2 regions of the Brucella oryzae genome follow, and region 1 is predicted to be linked to the other one. Evidence: predicted binding sites of a transcription regulator. Region 1 holds the regulator's gene; the other holds the start of a gene.

Region 1 (14,861 bases):
GCGTATTGCCTGGTTGCAACACTTTGCGACTCTACGGTTAACAAAAAGAAAACCGGCCTCTAGGGCCGGCTTCGCATTGTGCTCATTTAGCTCACTTTTTTTACTGAGAGCTTGGGACCGGATTGGCCGGCGTTTCCGGAACGACCGGAGCCTGCGGTTGAGTAGCATCGGGCTGCGTTGCCGGTGCTGTAGCGCTGCCCGGAGCTGCCGGTGCTGTCTTATTAGCGTCAGGACGCGAGGACTCACCACCCAGCTGGTTAAGAATACCGCCGCCATTGCCGCCCGCCGGAGCAGTCTGGCTACCGGTTGCCGCCGGAATACGATTGAGAATGTCGGTTGGCTTTTCGCTGTAGCGCGCCATGATACCGAGAATAAGCGAGGTCGCGAAAAAACCGATCGCAAGAATGGCTGTCGTGCGGGTGAGCGCGTTCGCCGCGCCGCGAGCCGTCATGAACCCCGAACCACCGCCAATGCCAAGGCCGCCGCCTTCCGAACGCTGGATAAGCACAACGCCGACAAGCGCCAGCACGATCAACAAGTGAATGACAATGATTACGGTCTGCATGGGTTACGGTCTTTATATCCCTAAAACTAGAGCGGCTCTTTACACGCTATTGTCCGATAATCCAAGCCCCGAGACCAAGATAGACAGACGCGATGTGCCGGTTACAAATTACGATAGGTTTCGCATATGGCGAGAAAGTCGGTTGCCTTCAAGCTCGCACCGCCGACAAGCGCGCCATCGACATCGGCAACACCGAGCAATTCCATCGCATTCGAAGGCTTGACCGAGCCGCCGTAAAGCAGGCGAAGATGCGCGCCCTTTGAACCGAAACGTTCGGTCAGCTGCTCGCGCATGAAGGCATGCGCGGCGCGTACATCCTGCACAGTCGGCGTCAGCCCCGTGCCGATTGCCCAAACCGGCTCGTAGGCGATGATCGTATTCTCAGCATCGACACCATCCGGCAAGGAACCGGCAAGCTGCGTGCCGATCACGTCCAGCGTGCGCTCTGCCTTGCGTTCATCGGCGGTTTCGCCAACGCAAACGATAGAGGTCAGTCCGGCAGCCCATGCGGCTTCGGTCTTGGCACGAATGGCATCATTGCTTTCATTATGGTCAGTCCGACGCTCGGAATGGCCGATGATGACATGTGTGGCGCCTGCCTCTTTGAGCATCGCCGCAGAAATATCGCCCGTATGCGCGCCGGACACTTTATGGTGAGCGTCCTGTCCGCCAAGACCAACGGTTTCGCCTTCAAGTGTTTCCGCTGCACGAGAAAGAAGTGTCGCCGGCACACAGATAACTGCATCGAGCTTGCGACCAAGATCAGAGCTTAGACCAGCAGCAATCGCACGCAATTCGGTCAGGGATTCTCCTGTACCATTCATCTTCCAGTTGCCAGCAACCAGCGGACGGATTCCCGGAGTCATTTCATTCTCCTCACCTGTTCAAAACAGCAGACGCGGCCACCTCGCAAGATCGGACCAGCGCCAAAATTTGCCACTGACTAAGCGTATTCGTGCCGCAATGCAAATGTTCTTGAGTGCCTACATGCAATGAGACCTTGCATATAGGGATGGCTTGAGGTTATCCCGTGACTGGCTCTATCTATATAAGCCGAGCTTCGATTTATTCTTGAAGGGTTTCCAATGCTCGACAGCCTGCGCTCCGCCGCTCAATCCTGGGTCGCCAAACTTCTGCTTGGCCTGCTTGTACTGAGCTTTGCGATCTGGGGCATCTCCGATGTCTTTCGCGGTGGCTTGTCAGGCAACGCGGCCTTGACGGCTGGCGGTTCCGAAGTAAGCGCCACCGATTATCGTTTCGCCTACGAGCAACAGATGATGCGTCTGTCACAGCAGTTTCGCCAGCGTCTGACGCGTGAACAGGCCCAGGCGCTCGGCGTCGAAAACCAGGTGCTCGCCCAGCTCGCCGCCGGAGTGGTCCTGGATGAAGCTGCGCGGAATATGCAGCTTGGTCTTTCCAAGGACGGAATTGCCCGGCTGACCGGTGAAGATCCCGCCTTCCACGATGCAAGCGGCAACTTCAATCGCGCGCAGTTCGATGCAGTGCTTCGCCAGTCGGGCATCCGCGCACAGGATTATCTCGATAATCGGGCGAAAGTCGCCCGCCGCCAGCAAATCGTGGAAGCGGCAACCGATGGCATCAAGCTCCCGAATGCGGCATTGAAGGCGCTGGCCCTTTATCAGGGCGAAACCCGCAGCGTTGATTATGTGACTATTCAGGCTGAAAAAGCCGATTCTATCCCCGCCCCGTCCGACGATGCGCTCAAGACCTATTTTGACGCGCACAAGGACGAGTACAAGGCGCCGGAATACCGGAAGATAAGCTACGTGAAGCTGGAACCGGCGGATATTGCCGATCCGTCTGCCGTCACGCAGGATGAAATCAACGAATATTATGAAAAGAACAAGGACCGCTTCAGCACGGTCGAAAAGCGCACCATCGAACAATTGAGCTTTGCCGACGACGCTGCGGCTGAAGCTGCCCAGAAGAAAATCGCCGCAGGAACAAGCTTTGTCGATATCGGCAAGGAACAGGGCAAAACGGAAGACGATCTCAAACTCGGCACATTCGAGAAGTCGGCTATTCCCGATCAGGCCGTTGCCGATGCAGCTTTTGCACTGTCGGAAAATGGCGTGAGCCCGGTCGTCAAGGGCAGCTTTGGCCCCGTTATCCTGCGCGTGACGCAGATTGAGCCGGCACACGTGAAGCCGCTTGCCGAAGTTGAAGGGGAAATTCGCACCACGCTTGCTAACAATATCGCAGCAAGCAATATCAGCGGCATTCATGACTCTTATGAGCAGGAACGCTCTGACGGTGCTTCCATGGCCGATGTAGCAAAGAAGCTGAGCCTCAAGTCGGTCACGGTGGAAGCCGTTGATGTGGAGGGCAACGATCCTTCCGGCAATCCCGTTCAGTTACCCAATTCCGAAGCACTGCTGTCCGCTGCCTTCCAGGCGGATCAGGGATTTGATAACGACGCCCTTACCATGGGCAATATCGGCTATCTCTGGTATCAGGTTGATGGCATCACCCCGGCACGCGACCGTACGCTTGATGAAGTCAAGGACAAGGTTGTAGCCGCATGGAAGGCTGAAGAGGCCGTCAAGCGTCTCAACCAGCGTGTGGAAGAACTCAAGAAGCGCCTCGACGGCGGTGCGACACTCGACACGATCGCTTCCGAACTGGGCGTAGAGAAGCAGACCAAGCGAGGCGTTGTCCGTACCACCAATGATGCCGATATCGGAACGGCTGCCGCAGCGCAGATTTTCCGGGGGCCGAATGGGTTCACCGGTAGCGCGGCTGCGCCTTCGGACGATGCCCAGATTCTGTTCAAGGTTGTTGAAGTAACCGAACCCGCAGGAGCCGGACCGGAAGCTATTCCGGAACAGCAGCAAAAGTATCTGGCGACTTCGCTCTCGGATGATGTTCTCGAACAGCTCGTCGGCGAATTGCAGAAGCAGTACCCGGTGAAGATAAATCAGACCGTCATCAACAACGCTTTGGCGTTTTAAGGACGGTGGACATCCAAAATGGCTGATCTAAAACCCTATATCGCGAAAGCCGCATCAGGCGAGCCGCTTTCGCTCCAGGACTCCAGGGCCGCGTTCGATATCATGATGTCGGGACAGGCAACCCCATCGCAGATCGGTGGATTGTTGATGGCATTGCGCGTGCGGGGGGAAACCGTATCGGAAATTGCCGGTGCTGTTGCGTCCATGCGTTCACGAATGCTGGCAGTTTCGGCACCCGCCAACGCAATCGATATCGTTGGAACCGGCGGAGACCAATCCGGCTCCTACAATGTCTCAAGCTGCTCAGCGTTTGTTGTCGCCGGTGCCGGTGTCCCCGTTGCCAAGCACGGCAACCGCGCCCTCTCCTCTCGTTCGGGTGCCGCCGATGCGCTGGCCGCGCTCGGCATCAATATCGAGGCGGACGCGAATATCATCGGCCGCAGCATCACCGAAGCCGGCCTCGGCTTTATGTTTGCACCGATGCACCATTCCGCCATGCGCCATGTTGGACCTTCCCGCGTCGAACTTGGAACACGTACCATTTTCAATCTCCTCGGCCCTCTTTCCAATCCGGCCAGTGTCAAGCGTCAGCTTGTTGGCGTATTTGCACCGCAATGGCTCGTACCGTTGGCTGAAGTGCTCAAGGAACTAGGCTCCGAAGCAGCTTGGGTTGTTTATGGCGACGGGCTTGACGAAATGACCACCGCGGGCACGACACAAGTTGCCGCTCTGGAAAATGGTCAAATCCGTACCTTTGAAATCACGCCGGAAGAAGTTGGACTCCGTCGTTGCGATCCGGCAGAACTGAAGGGTGGCGAAGCTTCGCTGAACGCAAAAGCTCTTCTGGGTGTACTTGAAGGCGATAAAAATGCCTATCGAGACATCGTCCTGCTCAATTCGGGCGCGGCACTCGTCATTGCGGGCAAAGCGAAGGATCTGAAAGAAGGCATCGCACTCGCGGCGCACTCCATCGACAGCGGTGCAGCGCTTGCTGTCTTGCAGAAAGTGATTGCTGTTTCGAACGACAAAGCGGCCTGACGGAAAGGATTAAGTCATGTCCACCGACATTCTGCGTAAGATCGAGGCTTACAAGCGCGAAGAAATCGCCGCGGCCAAGACCGAGTGCACCGTCGCCGATTTGAAGGCACGTGCACAGGATCAGGAAGCGCCGCGCGGTTTTCTAAAAGCATTGGAGGCAAAACGCGCTGCCAATGAATTCGCGCTGATCGCCGAGATCAAGAAGGCAAGCCCATCAAAGGGCCTTATCCGCCCGGACTTCGATCCGCCAGCACTCGCAAAAGCCTATGCGGCTGGCGGTGCTGCATGTCTCTCCGTGCTGACGGATACGCCATCCTTTCAGGGAGCACCGGAGTTTCTGACAGCAGCTCGTAACGCTTGCAATCTCCCGGCCCTGCGCAAGGATTTTCTGTTCGATACATATCAGGTTCATGAAGCCCGTAGCTGGGGTGCTGACTGCATTCTGATCATTCTTGCAAGCGTCGATGACGATCTGGCAAAGGCGTTGGAAGAAACTGCATTCGAGCTTGGCATGGACGCACTCATCGAAGTGCACGACGAAACCGAGATGGAACGTGCGCTGAAGCTTTCATCCCGCCTACTCGGCGTCAATAACCGCAATTTGCGCACATTCGAGGTTGATCTCGCCGTTTCGGAACGTCTGTCGAAAATGGCACCTTCCGATCGTGTTCTGGTTGGTGAAAGCGGCATATTCACACACGAAGATTGCCTGCGTTTGGAAAAATCCGGAATCGGGACCTTCCTCATCGGCGAGAGCCTGATGCGCCAGGCTGATGTTGCGGCGGCTACCCGTGAACTCCTGACCGGCAGGGCCTGATCGATGACGTCCAAGCTCACCCATATCGACCAGACCGGTGCTGCCAATATGGTGGATGTTGGGGCGAAGGATGAAACTGAACGCCAAGCCGTAGCCGAAGGATCGGTCAGAATGAAGCCGGAAACGCTGGCGCTCATTCTGGAAGGCAATGCCGCGAAGGGTGACGTCATTGGCGCCGCGCGTCTGGCAGGCATCATGGCGGCAAAAAAGACTGCTGACCTGATTCCCCTCTGCCATCCGCTTATGCTGACCAAAATCTCTGTCGAAATCGAACCGGATCAGGCACTGCCCGGTCTGCGCGTTCGCGCACTCGCCAAGCTCAAAGGGCGCACTGGCGTGGAAATGGAAGCCCTCACCGCCGTTTCCGTCACATGTCTTACCATTTATGACATGGCCAAAGCCATCGACAAACATATGGAGATCGACGGCATCCGCGTTACCGAAAAAAGCGGCGGCAAATCCGGTGATTGGACGGCATAATCGCTGAACCTTGTTCTGGATCAATTCTTCCAGACAGGCTTTATGCTCTAAACGGGTCCACAATTCAGTTCGAGAGGAAACACCATGTCCCTTCTCCCGGTCGATGAAGCACTGGCCCGCATCCTGAAGTCTGCGGAACCGCACGGTAAAGAGCAAATCGCTTTGTCGGATGCAGGTGGGCGCGTGGTTGCAACACCTGTGTTGGCACATTTTCTACAGCCGCCTTTCGACGGCTCGGCAATGGATGGCTATGCCCTGATCGCCCCGGAGAACATCGCTTATCCTGTTGAGTTCGACATCATCGGCGAATCGGCAGCAGGCAATCGATTCGAAGGCGAATTGGGGATCGGACAGGCGGTCCGCATTTTTACCGGCGCGCCACTGCCCAAAGGCACAGACACAATTGTCATTCAAGAACACACCGAGCGTTCGGATGACCGGCTCACCGTTCATGAAGGAATAGAGCCAGGACGGCATATACGTCGCGCGGGCCTCGACTTTTCGCCCGGTAACGTCGTCATTTCGAGCGGACGAGAGCTGGACGCCGCCGCCCTATCGTTAGCCGCTGCAAGCGGCAATGCGAGAATCGATGTATTTCAAAAACCAAAGGCGGCAATCGTTGCGACCGGTGATGAGCTCGTCGCGCCGGGTGAAACACCCGGAATGGACCAGATTGTTGCATCGAACAGCGTCGGAATCGCTGAAATTATCAGGCGGGCTGGCGGCAGCCCGGAAGACAAAGGAATCATTCCAGATGATCCTGCCAAGATTGAACAGGCAATAGCAGATAGCCTGCAAAGCGGCATCGACATTCTGGTTACGATTGGCGGCGCGTCGGTCGGTGACCGAGATTTTGTGCACGGCGCGCTTCAAAAATTGGGCGTTAATCTCGATTTCTGGAAGATCGCCATGAGGCCGGGTAAGCCCCTGATGTATGGACACATCAGCGTGAACGGCAAAATCGTGCATATCATAGGCTTGCCCGGCAACCCTGTTTCCAGCCTCGTCTGCAGCCTCGTCTTTCTTCGACCGCTTGTCGCCAAGCTTGCCGGAACTAACTTCGACGCCGATATCCGGCCTGCAAAACTGGGCACTGTCCTGCCTGCGAATGACTACCGCCGCGATTATATCCGAGCCACGGTCGAATCAACTCCGGACGGAACACTGATAGCGAAGCCATTTCCAGTTCAGGATTCGTCTATGCTTTCGGCACTCGTCGGCTCAAAAGCGCTTCTCATCAGAGACGAGAACGCTCCCGCAGCCGCTCTCGGCGATGATTGTCGTGTCCTTATGCTCTAGATTCAGCATGTTATCTGCCATCACTAAAGCATGAGAAAACTGATCTAACTCACGATAGAATATATGTTATTCGGATCAGTATCTGAAGTAGCGCATAGATGATGCGCCCGTCCTGAAACAATCCGTTCAATCTCGTCTTGAGCGTTAATGCTTTTAAAACCATTGCAGAACAAGACTGGAACATATAGTGTTCGTTCTGGTTTTGTTTTTCTCAATTCTTGGCCGGGAGGGTGTCGCGCATGTTAACCCGTAAACAGCACGAGCTTCTGCTGTTCATTCATGAACGTCTAAAAGAAACGGGCATTCCACCGTCGTTCGATGAAATGAAGGAAGCGCTCGATCTGGCTTCGAAATCGGGTATCCATCGTCTGATCACCGCTCTGGAGGAGCGTGGCTTCATCCGTCGGCTGCCAAACCGGGCACGTGCACTTGAGGTCCTGCGTCTGCCGGATTCTATTGCTCCGGGACTCAACGCACAAAAGAAGTTCGCTCCCAGTGTTATCGAAGGCAGCCTGGGCAAAGCACCACCGCCGCCTTCACCGTCACGCCCTACCTCTGTTGCGACCAATGACGACACATCCGCAACAGTCTCTGTGCCAGTCATGGGGCGAATCGCTGCTGGTGTGCCTATTTCAGCCATCCAGAATCAGACGCATTCCCTGAGCCTTCCGCCAGAAATGATTGGCGCGGGTGAGCATTACGCTCTTGAGGTTAGAGGCGATTCAATGATCGATGCTGGAATTTTTGACGGAGATACGGTCATTATCAAGCGTGGCGAATCCGCAAATCCCGGTGAAATTGTGGTCGCTCTCGTCGATGACGAAGAAGCGACATTGAAGCGCTTTCGTCGCAAAGGTGCTTCCATCGCACTCGAAGCAGCCAACCCCGCCTATGAGACACGAATCTTTGGCCCCGACCGAGTGCGGGTTCAAGGCAAGCTTGTTGGCCTGATCCGCCGCTATTAGGGTGTTTCCAGCAAAGTGAAAAACGGCTTTGCGCAGGAAAATGCAAAGCAAAAAGATTGAGCGAAGGCATGGTTCTTTTAACTGGAAGCGCTCTATTATCATTCGCAGAGATTTGCGTTACGGTCTGCGCCGGATGAACAATTCACTGCATTTTTGGGCGGGCGGGGTTTTGGTTTGTATTCGCGCTCGGCCAAACCACGTGCCGGACGCGAATGGATGCGATGCATATGCCAGGGACGGCTCGGCGTATTGATTGCAAATGTTATTCGGCTGTCGCGTTGCAGATCAAATATTGGCTGTGTTACATCGACTTCCGTCGCTTCAGGAGAAACTATGGATAAAGCCTCAGGAGCTCGGTTTTGCTCCGGTGCTTTCCCGAGTCTTATCTCTACAGATCCCTTTAACGCCAGATCGCGTTTACTGATGCTCAGAGTCGTGGAGCGTCCACACGAAGCTTCTTTACCGGGAACAGCCAGAATGACCACATCGCCGATATTACAGGCGATTTCTTGCATTGCAACATCTGCTGTGTAGACCAATGTGCGACCATCGCGCAAACTGATCGTACATAATCCATCTTCGCATTCGAATCCGTCCACATCGGTTCGTTTTCTGTTTTTGCCCGATGGCGGTGCGATGAATTCTTCGACCAGATATGCGGTTTTCCAATTGTCGACTGTAAATTGCGACGGACGGCTCCGATTAACTGCAAATCTCCCATCAGTCAGTCGGACTCCCACCAGCTTGGCATCTTCTGATACCACAATGTCCGGAAAAGGCTCCCTGACGAAAGCAGCAAAACCAAGTACAATGAAGGGGAGTGCCAGCGCCTTCAATCTGGTCGACAGAACAACCGCCAGAACAAGCGCAATAGTCCACAAAACGAGAGTGAGTGCAGGCATTGCACCCGGATTGCCGTCAGGTGACCACGCCGCAACAAAGGCGGCAATATGTCTGACGGCGAAAATACCCCATCCCATGATCTGCAATGGTACCCAATCCAGTTGCAACGGCATCAGGACAAGACCGAAAACAGCAAATGGCATCACGAGAAGTGCGATTGCAGGCTCAGCGAGAACGTTCCCCACCAAGCCCAGCGGCGCAGTATTATTGAAATGATAAGCGGCAAAAATTCCGCTCGCCAATCCCGCGACGAGCGAAGTACCCGCCGCCGCAGTGACCGGCTTCAGGATTTTTCCCCCGAAACTATGAGTGGGCTTTCCACGCCTTTCCTTGCCGACATATTTTCTTGCATTACGCTCGCTCCACCACGCATATCCCGCGATCAGGGCGGCCGTAGCAGAAAAAGACATCTGAAAACTCGGCCCTAATATCTCATGCGGTGAAATGGCAATCATGGCAAGGGCTGCGATGGCGAGATTGCGCATGCTTATCGCAGCACGATCAACCAGCAAGGCTCCGAGCATGACTGCAATCATCACATAGCTTCGTTGCGCCGCAACATCGGCGCCCGACATGGCAAGATAAAAGGTGCAGCTCAAAAGGGAGAGAAAGGCTGCATATTTTTTCACGGGATGCCGCACACTGAAAGCCGGAAACAGCGCAAAGAGAGACCGCAGCGTCAGCATGACAACACCGGCAGCGAGCGCCATATGCAAACCGGAGATCGACAGAATATGTGCAAGGCCTGCTTTGCGCAGATCGTCATTGGTCTTTTCGCTGATCCCCGCACGCGTGCCCGCCACAAGCGCCGAAGCCACGCTTCCATCCTCTCCGCCGATAACCTCTTCAATCCGTTCGGAAACCCGAACACGCAACATGGCGATCCACTGAGAAATTTCCGCAGTCAGTTCGTCTGGCAGAGAAACCGCCGCCACTTTGGGTGTTCCGAGAAAAAAGCCATTGGCCCCGATACCATTGAAATAGGCGTGAAACGAAAAATCATAGTTGCCGGGGCGAACCGGACCCGACGGAATACGCAATCGCACGAAACCTGTAAGCCCGCTGCCGATCGACGTCGAGGCCGGAATATCCCTTGCATTGATACGAACGCGTTTTGGCGGAAAGCGAAGCTTCGGGCGCTCGGTCTGGAGGACATCGAGCGTTATCCGCCAGCTTCCATTATCCTGATATTCAAGCGCAACCACCCGGCCCGTTATACGTGTTGCGACATCGGAGCCCAGCATCGGCGTCGCACGCCGCTCTGTCTCCCATTTGCCGACTACAAGACCGGCCGACAACGCAATAGCGAACGCCATGCACTGCGCGGCGACATAATGCCTGCGCGTCGCAACTCGCAAGAGAATAGCAATTCCGAGCATGGACAGAAGCGGTGTCCATGCTGGCTCGAACGAAAGCGTAAAATAGATGATCGCGCCAATGCCGGCAAAAACCGGCAGCAAAAGAAAGAAGGCGCCGCGTCCGGCTTCAGTTTCGATTGCTGTCCTGATCTGTTCCCGAGCAATGAGGGGGACGGACAGGAGACGTTCACGCAGTTTGGGTGCGGGAGGCTGGACAGGCGCCGAATGTGCCGAAGGCCCTGTTTCATTGGAGGGCCACACTTCGGGCAACAGGGTGCGCACGAAACCATCGGGCATGTTCTTCACAAGCGCCCGTTCGTTTACATCACTCGCTTCCCTGATGCCTGTCATGCCCCCGCCTGACCGCAAAAGTTAGCCCAGACCGTCGAAATACCCCGAAAGAACAACGGCACATCGGTGCGAAAGAGATGCGAAACCCTTGCGCATGATGCTGCCTATGCTACATGAACCGCAGCCGAAATCGAGAGGGTTCTCATCACGAACCCCGATTACCTGCCGGGCATTCTCGCGCAGGCATTGGAATTCAAGTTCGCGCCTGTGTCTCCGGCATTCGCCGCTGCTCTAAAAAAGGCGCACGACATAGTGGAGCTATCATGTCGAAACCGGTTGTTACCCGTTTTGCCCCCTCTCCCACGGGGTATCTGCACATTGGTGGTGCGCGTACTGCCTTGTTCAACTGGCTTTATGCCAAGCACAATGGTGGCAAGATGCTGCTGCGCATCGAAGACACCGACCGGGAACGTTCCACAGACGCTGCGACGGCTGCCATTCTCGATGGCTTGACTTGGCTGGGCTTGGATTGGGATGGCGATGCCATCTCGCAGTTCGAACGCGCACCTCGCCATCGCGAAGTGGCGGAAGAACTCGTCGCTCTTGGCAAGGCATATTATTGTTATGCTACGCCAGCAGAGCTGGAAGAAATGCGTGAGAAAGCACGCGCTGAAGGCCGTCCACCGCGCTATGATGGTCGCTGGCGTGATCGCGATCCGTCTGAAGCGCCAGCTGGTGTAAAGCCGGTAATCCGGATCAAGGCCCCGCAGGAAGGCGAAACCCTCGTGCAGGACGCAGTGCAGGGCGACGTACGTTTCCCGAACAAGGATCTCGATGATTTCATCATTCTGCGATCCGATGGCACGCCGACTTACATGCATGCAGTCGTTGTCGACGATCACGATATGGGTGTGACACATATCATTCGCGGCGACGACCATTTGACAAATGCGGCGCGACAGACCGTCATCTACAATGCGATGGGTTGGGACATTCCTCAAATGTCGCATATCCCTCTTATTCATGGTGCGGACGGTGCAAAACTCTCCAAGCGTCATGGCGCCTTGGGTGTGGATGCCTACCGTGCGATGGGCTATTTGCCTGCAGCCCTGCGTAACTATCTCGTACGCCTCGGCTGGAGCCATGGCGACGACGAAATCATGTCGACCGAACAGATGATCGAATGGTTCGACGTGAAGGATATCAACAAGGGTGCGGCTCGCTTCGATTTTCAGAAGCTTGAGGCAATCAATGGCCTCTATATGCGCGCCAGCGACAACAAGGCGCTTTATGATGCGCTAATCGCTGTTCTGCCGGAAATCGAAGGTGGTAAAGAAATTGCCGACGCGTTGGATGAAAAGCGAAGAGCACAATTGCTCGCCGCTATGCCGGGCCTAAAGGATCGTGCCAAAACCTTGGTGGAACTGGCCGACGGGTCGAAGTTCATCTTCGCTGCCCGTCCTCTTGATCTGGATGAAAAGGCAGCCTCGCTTCTGAATGAAGAAGGCCGCGCAGTCCTTAAATCCGTGCTCCCGGATATAGAAGCAGCAGGCGAATGGACCGTTGAAGCTCTTGATGCAGTCATACGAACTCACGCAGAGAAAACCGGGCTGAAACTGGGCAAGATTGCACAGCCTCTACGCGCAGCATTGACCGGTCGCGCCACCTCTCCAGGTGTGTTCGACGTGCTTTTCGTCCTTGGACGTGAAGAGTCTCTAGGACGTATTCGCGATCAAATCGGTTAAGGTGGAAACATTCACGCTGACGTGACAAAACCGGCGTAAATAGTTCAAATTACGCATTGCATCACGAACCGTTTGGGATAGTTTGACGGGCAAAATCGTTAGGATAATGCGCGAAACGCTGATGGTCCCCGCAGGCCGGGACCATACAAGAGATAAAAGACAAATTATAACGACGATTACAATTCTGCCGTCGTGCGGGCGGCAAAGTGGACATGAAAGGAAACACGATGTCAGATAGGACAGCCAGCTTTACACTAGAAGGCAAAACATTCGACCTGCCTGTGCGACAAGGCACTGTCGGGCCAGACGTCGTTGATATCGGTCCACTCTACAAGAATTCCCAGATGTTCACCTACGATCCGGGCTTCACGTCCACGGCATCGTGCGAATCCAAGATCACTTACATCGATGGTGATGAAGGTACCCTGCTCTATCGCGGTTATCCGATCGATCAGCTCGCCGAGCATGGTGATTTTCTCGAAACCTGCTACCTGCTTCTCTACGGCGAGCTGCCGACCACAACCCAGAAATCTGACTTCGACTATCGTGTTACGCGCCACACGATGATTCACGAACAGATGACGAAATTCTTTACCGGTTTCCGTCGTGACGCCCATCCCATGGCTGTGATGGTCGGTTGCGTTGGTGCAATGTCGGCTTTCTATCATGACTCGACCGACATTACCGATCCACATCAGCGTATGGTCGCTTCCATTCGCCTGATCGCCAAGGTTCCGACACTCGCCGCTATGGCCTACAAGTACCATATCGGTCAGCCGTTCATGTACCCCAAGAACGACCTAGATTTCGCATCGAATTTCCTGCACATGTGCTTTGGCGTTCCATGTGAAGATTACAAGGTCAATCCGGTTCTGGCTCGCGCGATGGACCGTATTTTCATCCTCCATGCGGATCATGAGCAGAACGCCTCGACCTCGACCGTACGTCTTGCCGGTTCGTCAGGCGCTAATCCCTTTGCATGTATTGCTGCAGGCGTTGCCTGCCTCTGGGGTCCGGCCCATGGCGGTGCAAACGAAGCTGCGCTCAACATGCTGGCGGAAATCGGTTCCGTTGACCGCATTCCAGAATTCATTGCCCGTGCCAAGGACAAGAACGATCCGTTCCGCCTGATGGGCTTCGGCCACCGCGTCTACAAGAACTACGATCCGCGCGCCAAGATCATGCAGAAGACCTGCCATGAGGTTCTGGGCGAACTCGGAATCAAGGACGATCCATTGCTCGACGTCGCAATGGAACTCGAAAAGATCGCCCTGACGGACGAATACTTCATCGAGAAGAAGCTCTACCCGAACATCGACTTCTATTCCGGCATCACCCTGAAGGCTCTCGGTTTCCCGACCGAAATGTTCACCGTTCTGTTTGCGCTCGCCCGTACCGTCGGCTGGGTCGCTCAGTGGAAGGAAATGATCGAGGATCCGCAGCAGAAAATCGGCCGTCCGCGCCAGCTTTATACCGGCGCTGCCGAACGCGATTACGTGCCGCTCGCAAAGCGTAAATAAGCACCAGAGCTACAAGAAAACCCCGGTTGCCAAAAGCAACCGGGTTTTTTCATGTCTTTATCGCATCGACAAATCAGCGCGTGGAAACGCCTGCCAGTTCCAGAATGACCCGCGCTCCAATCTCGCCGGACGGCTGCTCCGTCGCCATGATCGAAGCCACCCTGTCAAACCCATCCAGTTGCGCCTGGCGCGCCGATCCGGGCCGCATCAGCCGCTCGAGATTGCGGGCAAGCATTCCCGGACGAACAAACTCATTGAAATATTCAGGCACGACTGGTTCATCGGCGATGATATTGGGCAGGGCCGCACTCCAGATCGTAATCTTCGGCATCAGAAACTTGCGCGCAAACCAATCCGCCTTATAGGAAAGCACACTTGGAATGCGCGACAGTGCCAGTTCCAGCGAAACCGTGCCGGAAGCAGCAAGCGCAGCATCTGCTCTGGAAAAGGCTTTCCATTTTTCTTCATCGCCCGGCACAATGAGCGGTTTGACGGCCCAGTTCTTGGAAAGATCCCGCACCATTTCCTCAATGCGGGGCAATGTGGGCAGAATGACATCGAGCTTTTCAACCCGAGCGGCAAGTTCGCCGACCGCCTGTCCGAATGGCTCCATGAGCATCTGGATTTCCGTGCGACGAGAACCCGGCAAAACAAGCAATGTCTTCCGGGATTCGTCCGTTCGCTGCGCCTCAAGGGCTTTTTGCTCGGCGCGTGCCTGCACTATCGGCTCATAGCTCGATAGACGGTGTCCCACATAGGTGGCATCCGGCCCGCTCAACCGCTGCATGACCTCGACTTCAAACGGAAGGATCGTCAGCACGTGATCAAAATAGGCCTTCATCGCCCGTGCGCGTTGCGGTCGCCACGCCCACACACTCGGCGCGATATATTTCACGATCGGAATTGAC
Region 2 (14,861 bases), on a different contig from region 1:
TTCCGCAGCAGCTGGAAAAGGCGCTCAACGACAAGGGCGTCGAGGTTTCGATCGAGAATGCGGGCGTATCGGGCGACACGACCACGGGCGGGCTTTCGCGCATCGACTGGTCCGTTCCCGATGGCACCGATCTCGTGATCCTTGAACTGGGTGCGAATGACGCGCTGCGCGGTATCGAACCCGACATTACCGAAAAGAATCTCGACGAGATGCTGGCGCGCCTGCAGCAGCGCGGCATTTCAGTCATTCTTGCGGGCATGATGGCCCCGCCCAATATGGGCAAGGACTATGCCGCCAAGTTCAACCCGATCTATCCGAAGCTGGCACAAAAATATGGCGTGCCGCTCTACCCGTTTTTCCTCGACGGCGTAGCAACCAAGAAGGATTTTTTGCTCGAGGACGGAATGCACCCCAATGAAAAGGGCGTCGAAACGATGGTGACTAACTTTATGCCCACTATCGAAAAGAGCCTGACGAACATGCAAAACAAGGGGACATCGGGAGGCTGACGCCGGTCGGGAGCATAAACAGCTTGCTCCCGGACTCAAACTTTGATTCGCTGAGTCTGCATCGGCAAATATCGAATCATCTTCGATGGAACGATGCACTGACTCTACTAGTGGATTGAATTTGACGTTTGAATCCCGACCGACATAGATGCTGCTTCAAACGTCAAATTCGAAAAATCCACTAGAATTATAAGTCAATAGTGGTCTTTTCGATCCCGACATTTGCATGAGCAGATGGTAGCACCGGGAAGCAAATGTCGAGATCAGACCACTATGCTAGAGTGTCCTTTATGCATCCTTTGGATGCCCGGCGCTCTGGCATGGAACGCTTCGAGGAGGATGCCTTATGCCGCGTCTTTTCACTGCCCTCGAAATCCCGCGCGACGCCGCGCTTTCGCTCTCGTTGTTGCGAGGCGGTCTCCCCGGCGCACGCTGGATTGATGTTGAAAACTACCACATAACGCTACGTTTTATCGGAGATGTGGAAGGCCATGTGGCCGACGAGGTTGCCAATGCGCTTGATCGCGTGCGGCGACCTGAATTCATGCTCAACCTGTCGGGTGTCCATGCTTTCGGCTCCAAGAAGCCGCACAGCATCTATGCGGGTGTATCCCCCTCGCCTGAACTCAACGCATTGCAGGCGGAAATCGAACGTATCTGCCAGCGGCTGCACATTCCCGCCGACCCGCGCAAGTTCACGCCTCATGTGACGCTGGCGCGGCTCAGAAACGCCCGCATCGACGATGTGGCGCGCTATCTCTCCTCACGCGGCAACTTCGCGACGCTGCCCTTCAAGGTGGGACGATTCGTGCTGATGTCGTCACGCGATTCGGTTGGTGGCGGACCTTACATCGTAGAGGAAGCCTGGCCTTTGGTTGCCCGTTCCGGCCAGAACTGGTCGGCAAGCGCGATGGAAGCTGCCAGAACCATCCGGTAAACAAGCTCGAAATCCCCGATGCCGCCATAATAGGGATCGGGGATTTCAATCGCCCGCCCTTCGGCAATCTCGGTGAAAAGCCCGATATGTGCGCTTGCATTTGCAGGCATTCGCCCCGCGATCATTCGCATATTGTAGCGGTCCATACCGAGGATCAGGTCGAAACGGGTGAAATCAGCGGCGATCAGCTGTCGGCAGCGCTGCGTGGAAATATCGAGACCATGACGCGCCGCAACGCTGATGGAGCGCTCATCCGGCTCCTCGCCGGTATGGTAGCCATTGGTTCCCGCAGAATCGACCGGCACGTGGCGGATGCCGCGCTTTTCCAGCACATGCCCCATCACGCCTTCGGCAAGCGGAGAGCGGCAGATATTGCCTGCGCAGATGAAAAGGATGCTGGTCGGATTAGGTGCCGTCGCTGATATGGTCACGGAACTCTCGCGCTTATGATAGGTTATCTCAGGAACCGCAACATAGGCGAAAGACGATGGCACGCAACCGGCTGACGGAAAGTGAACTGAACGAAGCGCTCAAGGAGCTGGATGGCTGGCAGAAGGTCGACGGACGCGAGGCGATTGCCAAAAGCTTCAAGTTCAAGGATTTCAACGCCGCCTTCGGTTTCATGGCGCGCGCAGCGCTCCATGCCGAAAAGCTCGACCATCACCCCGAATGGTTCAATGTCTACAATCGCGTCGATGTCACGCTCGCCACCCATAGCGAGAACGGTATTACGGAACTCGACATCAGGCTTGCGCACAAGATGAACGCCTTGGCCTGATTTTAAAGCTTTGAGATATATACGTAAATCTTCCGGCGGTCATAGTTGAAGCTGCCGTCAGGGTTGCGGCTGGAATAGGGAAGAACGCGGGTAAGATTAACGCGATCCTGCCAGTTTTGTCCGAGTTTGCCGCCATGGACGCCACGGATATGGACATCGCCAAGCGAAATGGCGGCATGGAAAATATGCCCGGCCTGGACATCATAGAAGCCGATTGCCTGACCGAAAGGCAGTGCCGAATAACCGTTCCATTGTTCGCCTGCCCTGAAATTCAGGATGGGTATCCAGTTCTGGCTCGATGTGCCGCGCAGCGTGTTGAGCGAAATTCCGGCACCGAAGAGAAACCGCAGATAGACGGCGGCATCGTAGCATCCCGCCTCGAACAGATCGACGGTGATGTAATTATCTTCACTTCCCGCCGCCAGCAGCTGGTTGCCGCGAAACAGCCGTGTTGAACGGTCGCTGCGGATGAAGTTTTCCCCATAGCCGGTCAAATGCATCAAAACCTCCATTCATTCTGCACCTGCTTTGCCGCGCGTCCAAAACGCTTCGGAAGCGATCCGATCGAATCTGTATTTTGGGGATTTGATGAGAGCGTTGTAGCTGATGGTTGTTGCAGGTGACCGGGATGATGGAATCATCATGGTCTTGCAAGGGCGGTCAAAACTCCCCATTTTTATCCGGTCGTAGCCCACAATCGGAACGGCAGGAGTTGAACGAGAATGGATGACGTCAGAATCGGTGAAATCCTCGAACCCGGCAGTGAGAGCGAATTCAAGAAGCGCAGCGAACGGGTGAAGAATGGATTCTGGAAGGCCGCGCGCCGCGCCGGCCGCATGGTGCCGTTCATGGATGAGGTGGTTGCAGCCTATTATTGTGCACTCGACCAGAAGACACCGACACGCGTGCGCATGACGCTGATGGCAGCGCTCGCCTATTTCGTGCTGCCGTTCGACGCCATCCCCGATATTCTGGCCGGTATCGGCTTCACCGATGACGTTGCCGTGCTGATGGCAGCGCTCACCGCCGTTCGTGCCCACATCACGCCTGCGCACCGGCTCGCCGCGAAGCAGGCGCTGGAGGATGAGGGAGTAAGGGAGTAAGGGAGTAAGGGAGGCCGTTCACAGCTATGTGATCCTGACGACCCCACAATCAATTATACTCGTTTTTCTTCTTATTCCCCTACTCCCTTATTCCCCTATTCCCTTAACATACCGCCTTACTGACGCCGCTTTCTTTTCATTCAACTGGAACCAAGGGATGGCGGGGCGACTTGGCTGCTCATTCAAGTTTTCTTTCGAAACTTCACCGTTTGGTAACCCAGATTAAGGCAATTTAATCGGCAACTGAGCGGGACGGCGTGATGAACGGCGGCATCCCGATATTCAAGTTTGAAGCAAACGAAAGAGAACCGGTAAAAACCAATGCTTGGAAAATCGATCGTCGCGGCTTCTGTGTTCATGATTGGGATGGCGGGCTCGGCACTCGCCCAGACCCCGAGCCAGATCAGCCAGTTCAACGCCTGGGGCGCCTATAGCTATCAGTCGGGCAACGGCAAGGTCTGCTATGTCCTCTCCGTACCGACCGAAAAGGCCCCGGCCAACGTCGATCACGGCGACAACTTCTTCCTCGTGAGCCAGAAGCCCGGACAGAACATCTCGTTCGAGCCGCAATTCATGGCCGGTTACGACCTCAACACCAATGCGAAGGTCGTCGTGACCGTCGGCAATCGCAGCTTCAACATGTTCGTCAACGGCAAGTCCGGCTGGATGGAAAATGCAGCGGAAGAGCCGCAGCTCATCGCGGCCATGCGCGGCGGTTCCGACATGAAGGTGCAGGCACAGTCGAAACGCGGCACCAAGACCAGCTATACCTATTCGCTGAAGGGCATTTCCGCAGCCCTTGCCGCAATCCAGAAGTGCAAATAGTTTGCACAGTTGAATAGAGTTTCAAAGCCCGGATCGCTCCGGGCTTTTTCTTTACCCTGCGCACGCATGGCACCCCGGATGTCATGTGGCCGGATTTCATGTGGCCGGATTTCATGTGGGATGACGAATGCGATATTGTGTGCTAAGAGCGCGCGCAACAGGGGTCGAAAAGCCAAGTGCCGGACCCTATTTATCCATGCATTCGGGCCAGATTATCTGGCGAAGCTTATCGACGCGCTTCAGCCGTCGTCTCCAACAGTTGAAAACAGATGTCCATTTCGTTCGACCTTACCATTGATGATACGCGCGACCAGCTTGCCCGCCATGCGCGCGCCAGCCTGGAGGCAAAGCCGTCGCTGATCGGCATGTCGCGCGAGGAAATGGCCGAAGCGCTGATAAAGGTCGGCGTGCCGGAGCGTCAGGTGAAGATGCGCATCAGCCAGCTCTGGCATTGGCTTTATGTGCGCGGCGTTTCCGATTTTGCCGACATGCGCAATATTTCCAAGGATCTGCGTAGCCTTCTGGCGCAGCATTTCACCATTCAGCGCCCCGAAGTGGTCGAAGAACAGATTTCGCAGGACGGCACCCGCAAGTGGCTGTTCCGCTTTCCGCCGCGGGGCGCCGGTCGCCCGGTCGAAATCGAAAGCGTCTATATTCCCGAAGAAGGTCGCGGCACGCTCTGCGTTTCCTCGCAGGTCGGCTGCACGCTCACCTGTTCCTTCTGCCATACCGGCACGCAGAAGCTGGTGCGCAACCTGACCTCGGAAGAAATTCTGGCGCAGCTTTTGACCGCCCGCGACCGGCTTGGCGACTTCCCGGACAAGGACACGCCCGACGGCGCCATGGTGCCTGCCGAGGGCCGCAAGATCACCAATATCGTGATGATGGGCATGGGCGAGCCGCTCTATAATTTCGAGGAAGTGAAGAAGGCCCTGCTGATTGCCTCCGATGGCGACGGCCTGTCCCTTTCCAAGCGCCGCATCACGCTTTCGACCTCCGGTGTCGTGCCGGAAATCTATCGCACCGGCGACGAGATCGGCGTCATGCTCGCCATTTCGCTGCATGCCGTGCGCGACGAATTGCGCGACATTCTGGTGCCGATCAACAAGAAATATCCGCTGGCCGAGCTCATCAAGGCCTGCCGCGAATATCCGGGCCTGTCCAATGCCAAGCGCATCACCTTCGAATATGTGATGCTGAAAGACATCAATGACAGCCTTGAGGATGCCAAGCTTCTGGTGAAGCTGTTGCAGGGCATTCCGGCCAAGATCAATCTGATCCCGTTCAACCCGTGGCCCGGCACCAATTACCAGTGCTCGGAATGGGAGCAGATCGAGAAATTTGCCGATTATGTGAACGCGGCAGGCTATGCATCGCCGATCCGCACTCCGCGCGGCCGCGACATTCTTGCCGCCTGCGGCCAGCTCAAGTCGGAATCGGAGCGCATGCGCAAGAGCGAGCGCCTTGCGCTCGAAGCCATGATGATTGCCGGGCATGGCGAATAACGGGGCGAATAAACCGATGGGTGAGCGCGCTTGAACGATACTTTCGACTACATAACGCGCTTCGTCATCGTGGTATTCGGCTATTGCTGCGGTGTGTTGACGGCAGGCTGGTTTCTGGCCGCCATCCTTTTCCGCACCCTCGGCGTCGATTCCTTCATGAACGACTTCGTCATGATGGCAAGCGATATGGATGCCGGTTCGTTCTTTGCAGCCACCAGCTTCTGGAGCGCCGTCTTCGTCGGCGGTTTTGCTCTTGCAGCAATGGCTGGCGGGTTCAGCTTTGTGCCCGCCCTCATCCTCATCATTCTGGCGGAAGCACGCGGTTACAAATCGTCGCTGTTCTATTGCGTTGCGGGCGCCCTGATCGGGCTTGCCGCAGCAGGCGCATCGCTTCCGTTCAGCGATGGAAGGAGCGTGCCGGAAAGCTCGCTCTGGATCGCAGCCATAGCGGGGGCCGGTGTCGTCGGCAGCTTCGTCTACTGGCTGCTGGCAGGGCGCAATGCCGGGCGGCTTTTATCCCGCCCGACAGACTGATTTTTTATTACTTCGCCTGCGCGGTGATGATCTTCAGCGCAAAGGCCGAGAATACGCCCGCAAACATCCAGTCCACGATGCGCGTCACGGTCGGGTTCTTCTTCAGAAGCCCGGCAAAGCGATCAGCCGCCACCACCATCGGAATGGTGAAGGGCAGCGCCATCGGAATGAACGACAGGCCGAGAAAGAACAATTTGCCCATGGCATGGGGGTCATGCGCGGAGACGAACTGCGGCAGGAAGGTCATGTTGAACAGAATGATCTTCGGGTTGAGAAGATTGATGCCGAGACCCGTCAGCCAGTTCTGGAACAGCGTATGTTTCTTGCCGCCATTCTTTTCCGGCGAGAAGGCCGATCCCTTGCGGATCGCCTGCACGGCCAGCCAGACCAGATAGCCCGCCCCCACCACTTTGAGCGCCGTAAAGGCTGTCGGCGACGCCAGAATGAGCGCCGAAAGACCGAGCGCCACCATGGTAGTATGAATGACGATACCGGTGCTGGCACCAGCCATGCAGGCAAAGCCTGCAGCCTTGCCTTCGGACAGGGCGCGCCCGACGAAAAGCGTCATGTCGGGACCGGGCGTGATGGAAAGGATCGCGGTTGCTATCGCGAACTGGACAAAAATCGTCCATTCGGGAATGAAGGTCAGGTTTGTCAGAAAAGACATCGAAATGTGCTCCAAGAGATGGCGCACGCTAGAATAATTTCCCGGCAAATGAAACAGTCGAATGGAGACAGAAATGCTGCTGATCATAGGGACCGTCCGCCTGCCGCCGGAAAATCTTGACCGTGCACGCGAGGCCATGCAGCGCATGATCTTGGCCAGCCGCGCGGAGGATGGCTGCGTGGACTATGGCTACGCCGAAGACATCCTTGAACCGGGTCTCATCCATGTGAAGGAGATGTGGCGCGACCGTGCTTCGCTCGACCGGCATTTCGCCTCCGCCCATATTGCCGAATGGCGCGCGACATGGCCCGAGCTCGGTATCGGCGACCGCAATCTCGTTGTTTATGAAGTTGGCGAACCACAGATCACGTAATACCAAAACTCGATGAGTTTGACTCATCGAGTTTTGGTTAAGCCCGTGCGGCGACTGAGCATTTTCAGGGCGTGATGCGTTAGCATCTCAGCGCCCTAGTATAATACGCATGAGTTTTCGCGATAAGTCGCAGCTCGTCGGCTTGCACGCTGCTTGGCAACTGATAAAAGAACTACGGACAAATTTTGGGCGCCGCTCTGGAGCGCCTGATGAGACGGAAGTTTATTATGAGCAAGTGGAAAGACGTTAAGAAAGTCGTTCTCGCCTATTCGGGCGGCCTCGACACCTCGATCATCCTGAAGTGGCTTCAGACGGAACTCGGCGCGGAAGTCGTGACTTTCACTGCCGATCTCGGTCAGGGCGAAGAACTTGAGCCGGCCCGCAAGAAGGCGGAAATGCTGGGCATCAAGGAAATCTTCATCGAGGACGTGCGCGAAGAATTCGTGCGCGATTTCGTTTTCCCGATGTTCCGCGCCAATGCCGTCTATGAAGGCGTCTATCTGCTTGGCACCTCGATTGCCCGCCCGCTGATCTCCAAGCACCTGATCGACATCGCCAGAAAGACCGGCGCCGATGCCATCGCACACGGCGCAACCGGAAAGGGCAACGACCAGGTTCGTTTCGAGCTTTCGGCCTATGCGCTGAACCCGGATATCAAGATCATCGCCCCATGGCGCGACTGGTCGTTCAAGAGCCGCACGCATCTGCTCGAATTCGCCGAACAGCACCAGATTCCGGTTGCGAAAGACAAGAAGGGCGAAGCGCCGTTCTCCGTCGACGCCAACCTGCTGCACTCCTCGTCCGAGGGCAAGGTTCTGGAAGATCCGGCGCAGGAAGCTCCGGAATATGTGCATATGCGCACCATTTCGCCGGAAACCGCGCCCGACAAGGCAACGATCATCAAGATCGGTTTTGAAAAGGGCGATGCCGTTTCCATCAATGGGGAGCGCCTGTCGCCTGCGACGCTTCTTGCCAAGCTCAACGATTATGGCCGCGACAACGGCATTGGCCGTCTCGACCTCGTGGAAAACCGCTTCGTCGGCATGAAGTCGCGCGGCGTCTACGAAACGCCGGGCGGCACGATCCTGCTGGCAGCGCACCGCGCCATCGAATCGATCACGCTCGACCGCGGCGCGGCGCACCTGAAAGACGAGTTGATGCCGCGTTATGCGGAACTGATCTATTACGGCTTCTGGTTCTCGCCGGAACGCGAAATGCTGCAGGCGGCAATTGATCACAGCCAGCGCCATGTCGAAGGCGAAGTCACGCTCAAGCTCTACAAGGGCAATGTGATGGTGATCGGTCGCGAATCGGACAAGTCGCTCTATTCCGACAAGCTCGTCACCTTCGAAGACGATCAGGGTGCTTACGACCAGAAGGACGCAGCGGGCTTCATCAAGCTCAATGCACTGCGCCTGCGCACGCTTGCCGCTCGTGATCGCAAATAAAACCCGAATAACCTGCGATTTAAAAAACGCCCTTCCGGAAAACCGGGAGGGCGTTTTTCTTGCAATTTTTTCCTTGCGAAATCGACCCGTTCAGATCGCCGCAAGTGCCTCAGAGAGGCCCTTAAGCGGTGCGCGAAGCGAAATCCGGTTGGATCGTCCTTGCACATCCGTGAAGCTGTAGGAAATCTCTGGCGCGCTGCCTTTTGAAATATAGCCGCGCATGCGCGGCCCTACTGGCAGATAAGACACACAAACATTCCGGTCGCATCCTGTGGTCTGGATTTTGATGGGCGCAGTCTTGTCAGCAAATTCGAGCTGGATGTCTTTTCCGACACCGACGATGGGCGGCACCCGGATAATCATGAAGGGCTTGCCTTCTTCAGTCGCAGCCAGTGACCAGCTCCATACCGTCACACCCTTATCGTGGACGATCGTCTGCGAGATGTTGCAAACCCGCTTTTTGATTTTCAGATTTTCGTCGCAAATCTGCGTCCAGTTTTGAAAAGGCCGGATGATACGGCGATACTGCCCCACCGGAACGCCGTCCGGAATGGCGATATCGGCGGGTTTGATGGCAAAACCGGGAGGCATCGTAAAAGCCTGCGGCGGCTGTAACGGCAGGCGATTCTGTTTTCCCTTTTGCCCGGCGGCAACGCCGCCGGGCAAAAAAGCCAGAGTCAGGCAGGATAATACCAGACACATCCTGCCGATCCGATATGTCGCAAGCATAGGCATGCGGCCTTAGTTGAAAGTATAGCTCAGGCCGACGCCACCGCCGACATTGCCGCCTGCGGTCGTCATCGAGACGTTGGTACGGAACTTGGAATCCTGGCTGGTGTAACCAAGGCCCATGGCAAAGGCGCCTTCATTGCGCCAGACGCCGCCGCCAATGGCCGCGCTGAGCTTGCCCGGCCTGTCGTCATAACGCAGCGACGCCGCAGCAAGACCGATTGCCGCAGCCTGCCGGGCTTCCTTGCGGACTGCACCGATATCCTGGCTCAGCATCCCAAACTTGGTGTCGGTATAGGCATTGGCTTCACCGACGGCCCGCGTCATCTGCTGGTCCGTATAGGTGTTTGCTTCACCCAATGTCTTGATGGACTGCATATCCGAATAGACATTCGCCTTGGCCAGTGTCGAAGACGCGGTATTCTGAAGCTGGCCGACATTAACCGCATCGTTACGCTTCACGCCATTCGCGACATTGGACAAGACAACCGGTGCGTTGGAGTCTCCTCCCTCCATAGAAACAGAACCGCCATTCAGCGTTACAGAGTCCGCCCGTGTCCCATCTGGATTCGTATCATATTTAACCGCATCGTTTGCCAGTTTTGAAACGCCTGCAGCCAGATTGTTGACAGCCTGATTGGTGGCAAAAAGCTGTGACCCGTTCACCGCATCCGTGGATGCCGCATCCAGACGACCTGCGGCAAGGTTCGTTATGGTGCGTTCCTGACCCGCCGACCCAATCGACACGGTGGCAATCGGCGTGGCACCAGCAAAGTTGAACACTTCACCATTGATGGTAGTGTTCGCCGAGCCTACAGCCTGTTCCGTTACCGAGTTCGATCCCAATGCGACGTCGTTCAGGTTGGACGCTTTGCTCGCGTCACCAATCGCAACTGTTCCCTCCTCTTGAGCAGAGCTACTCGAACCCAGTGCAGTGCTTCCAAAACCCGCTGCGGACGCTTTTCCACCTATCGCCGTTGCCCATCCGCCAGCTGCCTCTGCCTCAGTACCGAGCGCAACTCCGGCCCATTGGCTGGCATTCGCGTCAATACCAGTCGCAATAGAAAATGTACCCAAGGCGGAAGCGGTATTGCCAATGGCTATTGCGGATTGTCCATCAGTTGTCGCATCCTGACCAACTGCGATAGAGCCGTGTTTTTTAGCACTCGCACCCTGACCTGCAGCCACAGCAACATCACCTTCTGCGGTAGCACCATCAGCGGCCCAAGCGTTTTCTCCCTTTGTTACAGCATCTTCCGCATGCGCGACGCCAGCAACAAATGGAAAAATACACAACGATGCCATAAGTATATTTTTATTTAATAATTTAATTTTATTCGAATTCTTCATAGTAAACCCTGTAATTTCAACTTAAATAAATTTAATCTAATATATACCCTACATATAAAATCCACCCCTCTCTCGATTAGTTCTAATGACCTACAAAAATAATCAATAATCACATAAATTTTATTTCCTAGACCCATAGTGGGGAAGCTATTTCGAGGCTGGAAGTAAGATAAAAATCAAACTTCTCCCTAATTTTCTGTCGGCGCTTGACTCTTGTCTGACTCGATTCAATATTGGAACAAATAGAGAACATATTGATAGGGATTCTGACGTGAGCGGCATCGACATCGCGGCGCTGCGGCGCATGGTGACAGTCATTGAAGGAAACAGCTCGCAAGGCAGTCTTTCAGGCGAAAAGGCCGCGGGCTTCGGGCGGGCGCACAGTTTCACGCTGGGCCTTGCCGGGGCAGATGCCGCCTTTCCGCATGGCCTTGCAGGTGATGCGCTGCATGAGGTTTTTGCCGAAAACCCCGGCGCGCATATGGCCGCAACCGGCTTTGCACTCGCCTTTGTCACCCGCGCGGCAGAACGTGCAACAGCCCCCCGGCGCCCGATCATCTGGATCGAGGAAGAAACCGCCTCAAACGAGTATGGCGGGCTTTATCCGCCGGGGCTTCACGCCTTCGGGATCGATCCCGCACGACTTTTGATCGTGCGCTGTCCCACGGCGCAGGATGTGCTGAAAGCGGCCAATGATGCGCTGGAAGCCGGAAGCGGCGGCACGGCCTCGCATCTGGTTTCCGGCATTGTCGCCTCGATCAGCGGCCAGCCGAAATGCCTCGACCTCACCGCCTCGCGGCGTCTGCTGCTTGCAACCGAAACCGCGCAACTGCCCGTCATCCTGCTCCGAAGCCACCGGACGGCTGTGCAAAGCGCTGCTGTCAGCCGCTGGCGGGTGGCGCCCGCCCCATCCCGTTCAAGCGGAGCGAACGCACCCGGCAAGCCTGTCTTTTCGGCGGTTCTTGAACGCAATCGCCACGGCACATGCGGGCAATGGATCATGGAATGGAACAATGAAACCCTTGAATTTGGCACAAGAGAACGGGACGGCAGAACGTCTGTTCCTCGCCCTCTGGTTTCCGTTTCTGCCGACCGATCGGCTTCGCCGCGCCGTTCCGCCTGACGGCAAACCGCACCTGCCTTTGGTTGTGATCGAGCGCACGGCCAATGCGCTGCGCCTGACGGCGGTGGATGGTGAAGCGGCAAGGCTCGGCCTTTTTCCCGGCATGGTGCTAACCGATGCGCGCGCCCGCGTGGAAAGGCTTGATGTGGCAGCGGCCGCGCCGGAACAGGATGCGGCGCTTTTAAAGCGCCTTGCCCATTGGTGCGAACGCTACACGCCGCTTGTCGCCTTCGATCTGCCGCATGGGCTGATGCTGGACATAACCGGCTGCGCGCATCTGTTCGGCGGGCTTGCCGCCATGCGCGTCGACGCAATCCGGCGTCTGGAACGCGCCGGGCTGCACGTGCAGGCAGCGATTGCCGATAACAGTTTTGCCGCGCGGCTTCTGGCACGCGGAACGAAGGGTGGCCTGTTCAGCAGGACAGAGGCCGACCGGCTGCTCCCCCGCCTGCCGCTCTCTGCGCTTGAACTGACGCAAGCTGCCGAAACCGGCCTCAAGCGCGCCGGATTGAAACGGATCGGCGATGTGATGGGACTTCCGCGCTCCGCCCTCACCGCCCGCTTCGGCAGCGATCTTGCCACCAGGCTCGACCGGCTGGCGCGGCGTGAGCGCGCGCCGATTTCCCCCTTGCGCATCCTGCCGCTCACCCTTGCCGAACGCCGCCTGTCAGAGCCGGTGACGGCAATGGAACTGGTGGAACATATATTGCGGGAACTGGCGCAGGCGCTGTTTGAGCAGCTTGAAATGGAAGGCAAGGGCGCGCTTCTGATCGAGGCGTCATTCTTCCGGGTCGATGGCGAGGTGCGCCATATCCGTATCGAAACCGGCCAGCCCTTGCGCAACGACAAGGTTTTCCTGCGTCTTGCGCGCGAAAGGCTCGATGCGCTCACCGACCCGCTTGATGCCGGTTTCGGCTTCGATATGATCCGGCTGGCAGCGCTGCGCAGCGCGGCGGTGGCCCAGCGCCAGACGGGCCTCGACCAGTATGAGGAAGACCAAGCAGGGTTCGGCCAGCTGGTCGACCGACTTTCGGCGCGGCTTGGACAGGACCGCGTTCTCGTCTCCTTTCCGCGCGACACGCATATCCCAGAACGGGCCTTTGGCCTCGTCCCTGCCTTGCATGGATGGCGAAAAACCGAAGCCGATTATCGCAGCCAGGCGGAACTGCCGGGCGACCCGCCAGCGCGCCCCATCAAGCTGTTTCGCCCGCCACAACCAATCGAAAGCGTGGCGGAAGTGCCCGACAGTCCGCCTTCGTTTTTTCTGTGGCGGCGGGTGCGTCATCAGGTTCGCCTTGCCGAAGGGCCGGAACGGATCGAGCCGGAATGGTGGCTCGCAATCGGTCAGAACGTGCCGGAACTGCGCGATTATTACCGGGTGGAGGATGAGACCGGCCAGCGTTTCTGGATTTTTCGCGAGGGGCTTTATGACGGCGCCAATCATCCGCGCTGGTTTCTGCATGGGCTGTTCGCGTGATGGCTCCTTATTTTGAAATAGCTGCTGCCAGCAATTTTTCCTTCCTTTGCGGTGCATCGCATCCGCAGGAGCTGGTCGCGCGTGCGCATGCGCTTGGCCTGTCCGGTATCGGCATTGCCGACCGCAACACGCTGGCCGGTGTGGTGCGCGCCCATGCGGAATGGAAGGAGATTCGCAAGAAAAGCGATTTCCGGCTTTTCATCGGCTGCCGCCTGTCCTTCACCGACGGCACGCCGGATATGGTCGTCTATCCGCGTGATCGCGCTGCCTATGGGCAATTGTGCCGCCTGCTGACGGAGGGCAAGCAGCGCGCCGCCATCAAGGGCGAATGCCATCTCGAATGGGCCGACCTCCTGTTTCGCGCGCGGCAGTTCCAGATCGCGGTCTTTCCGCCTGACGAAGACAGGCCGGATTTTGCCGCACGCCTGACGGAGATTGCGCAAGCTGCCCCCGGCTCCGTCTGGCTGGCGCTCGCCATGCCGCATCAAGGCCATGACGGACGCCGCGCAGAACGCAGCGCCCGTTTTGCCGCACAGGCAGGCGTGCCGCTCATCGCCACCAATGACGTGCTCTATCACCATCCCAACCGCCGCGCGCTTCAGGACGTGCTGACGGCCACGCGCCATCACACCACGGTTTTCGCAGCCGGGCGGCTTCTGGAAAAGAATGCCGAGCGCCACCTAAAACCGCCAGAGGAAATGCTGCGGCTGTTCCGCGATTATCCTGAAGCTGTCGCGGCGACCGCCGATTTCGTCGCGCCCATCACCTTCCAGCTTGATGATCTGAAATATGCCTATCCCGATGAGCCCATCCCGCCCGGCAAGACGGCACGGCAGCATCTGCACGATCTCACCTGGGAAGGCGCGGCGCGCCATTACGGCGCGGACACGATCCCGCCAAAGGTGCAGGGCCTCATCAACAAGGAACTGGCGCTGATCGCCCAGCTTGAATACGAGCCCTATTTTCTCACCGTCTATGACATTGTGAACTATGCCCGCCGAGAAAAAATTCTGTGTCAGGGGCGCGGTTCGGCGGCCAATTCCGTCGTCTGTTTCTGCCTTGGCATTACCGGCGTGAACCCGACGGAAGTGGACCTCCTGTTCGAGCGCTTCATCTCCGCCGAGCGCCAGGAACCGCCGGATATCGACGTCGATTTCGAGCATGAGCGGCGCGAAGAGGTGATGCAATATGTCTATGACCGTTATTCGAGAGATCGCGCGGCCATTGTCGCGACCGTCATCAGCTATCGGTCCCGCAGCGCGATCCGCGATGTCGGCAAGGCGCTGGGGCTGACCGAAGACGTGACGGCGGCGCTTGCCAATACGGTCTGGGGCATATCGGGCGGCGGCATCGACAAGCAGCATATCAGGCAGGCGGGTCTCGACCCCGACAACCCCATCATCCGGCGCGCGGTGGAACTGGCCATCACGCTGATCGGCTTTCCGCGTCACCTGTCGCAGCATGTCGGCGGCTTCGTGCTCACCCGCGACCGGCTGGACGAAA

The links. Region 1 encodes LexA, which represses DNA repair genes until DNA is damaged. Its sites were predicted from a motif close to TGTTCNNNNTGTGTTCNG; they were not measured.
Region 2: a site for LexA is predicted at 10,993-11,010, ahead of JNC70_RS02970 (ImuA family protein). Genes of this name have one in related genera too.

Annotation. Positions count from the first base shown of each region.
Region 1 covers NZ_JBHEEO010000008.1:150,855-165,715, forward strand. Annotated here, with positions in the region: gene secG (preprotein translocase subunit SecG) at 101-565, opposite strand; gene tpiA (triose-phosphate isomerase) at 667-1,431, opposite strand; gene JNC70_RS11045 (peptidyl-prolyl cis-trans isomerase) at 1,651-3,537, shown strand; gene trpD (anthranilate phosphoribosyltransferase) at 3,556-4,575, shown strand; gene trpC (indole-3-glycerol phosphate synthase TrpC) at 4,592-5,392, shown strand; gene moaC (cyclic pyranopterin monophosphate synthase MoaC) at 5,396-5,872, shown strand; gene JNC70_RS11065 (molybdopterin molybdotransferase MoeA) at 5,957-7,171, shown strand; gene lexA (transcriptional repressor LexA) at 7,411-8,136, shown strand; gene JNC70_RS11075 (ComEC/Rec2 family competence protein) at 8,235-10,748, opposite strand; gene gltX (glutamate--tRNA ligase) at 11,012-12,433, shown strand; gene gltA (citrate synthase) at 12,661-13,953, shown strand; gene lpxB (lipid-A-disaccharide synthase) at 14,027-14,861, opposite strand, start outside.
Region 2 covers NZ_JBHEEO010000002.1:226,602-241,462, forward strand. Annotated here, with positions in the region: gene JNC70_RS02900 (arylesterase) at 1-509, shown strand, start outside; gene thpR (RNA 2',3'-cyclic phosphodiesterase) at 856-1,446, shown strand; gene JNC70_RS02910 (low molecular weight protein-tyrosine-phosphatase) at 1,356-1,877, opposite strand; gene JNC70_RS02915 (4a-hydroxytetrahydrobiopterin dehydratase) at 1,934-2,224, shown strand; gene JNC70_RS02920 (hypothetical protein) at 2,227-2,724, opposite strand; gene JNC70_RS02925 (YkvA family protein) at 2,947-3,327, shown strand; gene JNC70_RS02930 (invasion associated locus B family protein) at 3,649-4,152, shown strand; gene rlmN (dual-specificity RNA methyltransferase RlmN) at 4,422-5,657, shown strand; gene JNC70_RS02940 (hypothetical protein) at 5,688-6,191, shown strand; gene JNC70_RS02945 (LysE family translocator) at 6,199-6,858, opposite strand; gene JNC70_RS02950 (putative quinol monooxygenase) at 6,932-7,231, shown strand; gene JNC70_RS02955 (argininosuccinate synthase) at 7,459-8,679, shown strand; gene JNC70_RS02960 (invasion associated locus B family protein) at 8,770-9,381, opposite strand; partial or broken gene JNC70_RS02965 (YadA-like family protein) at 9,421-10,362, opposite strand; partial or broken gene JNC70_RS22845 (hypothetical protein) at 10,465-10,758, opposite strand; gene JNC70_RS02970 (ImuA family protein) at 11,030-11,881, shown strand; gene JNC70_RS02975 (Y-family DNA polymerase) at 11,907-13,358, shown strand; gene JNC70_RS02980 (error-prone DNA polymerase) at 13,358-14,861, shown strand, end outside.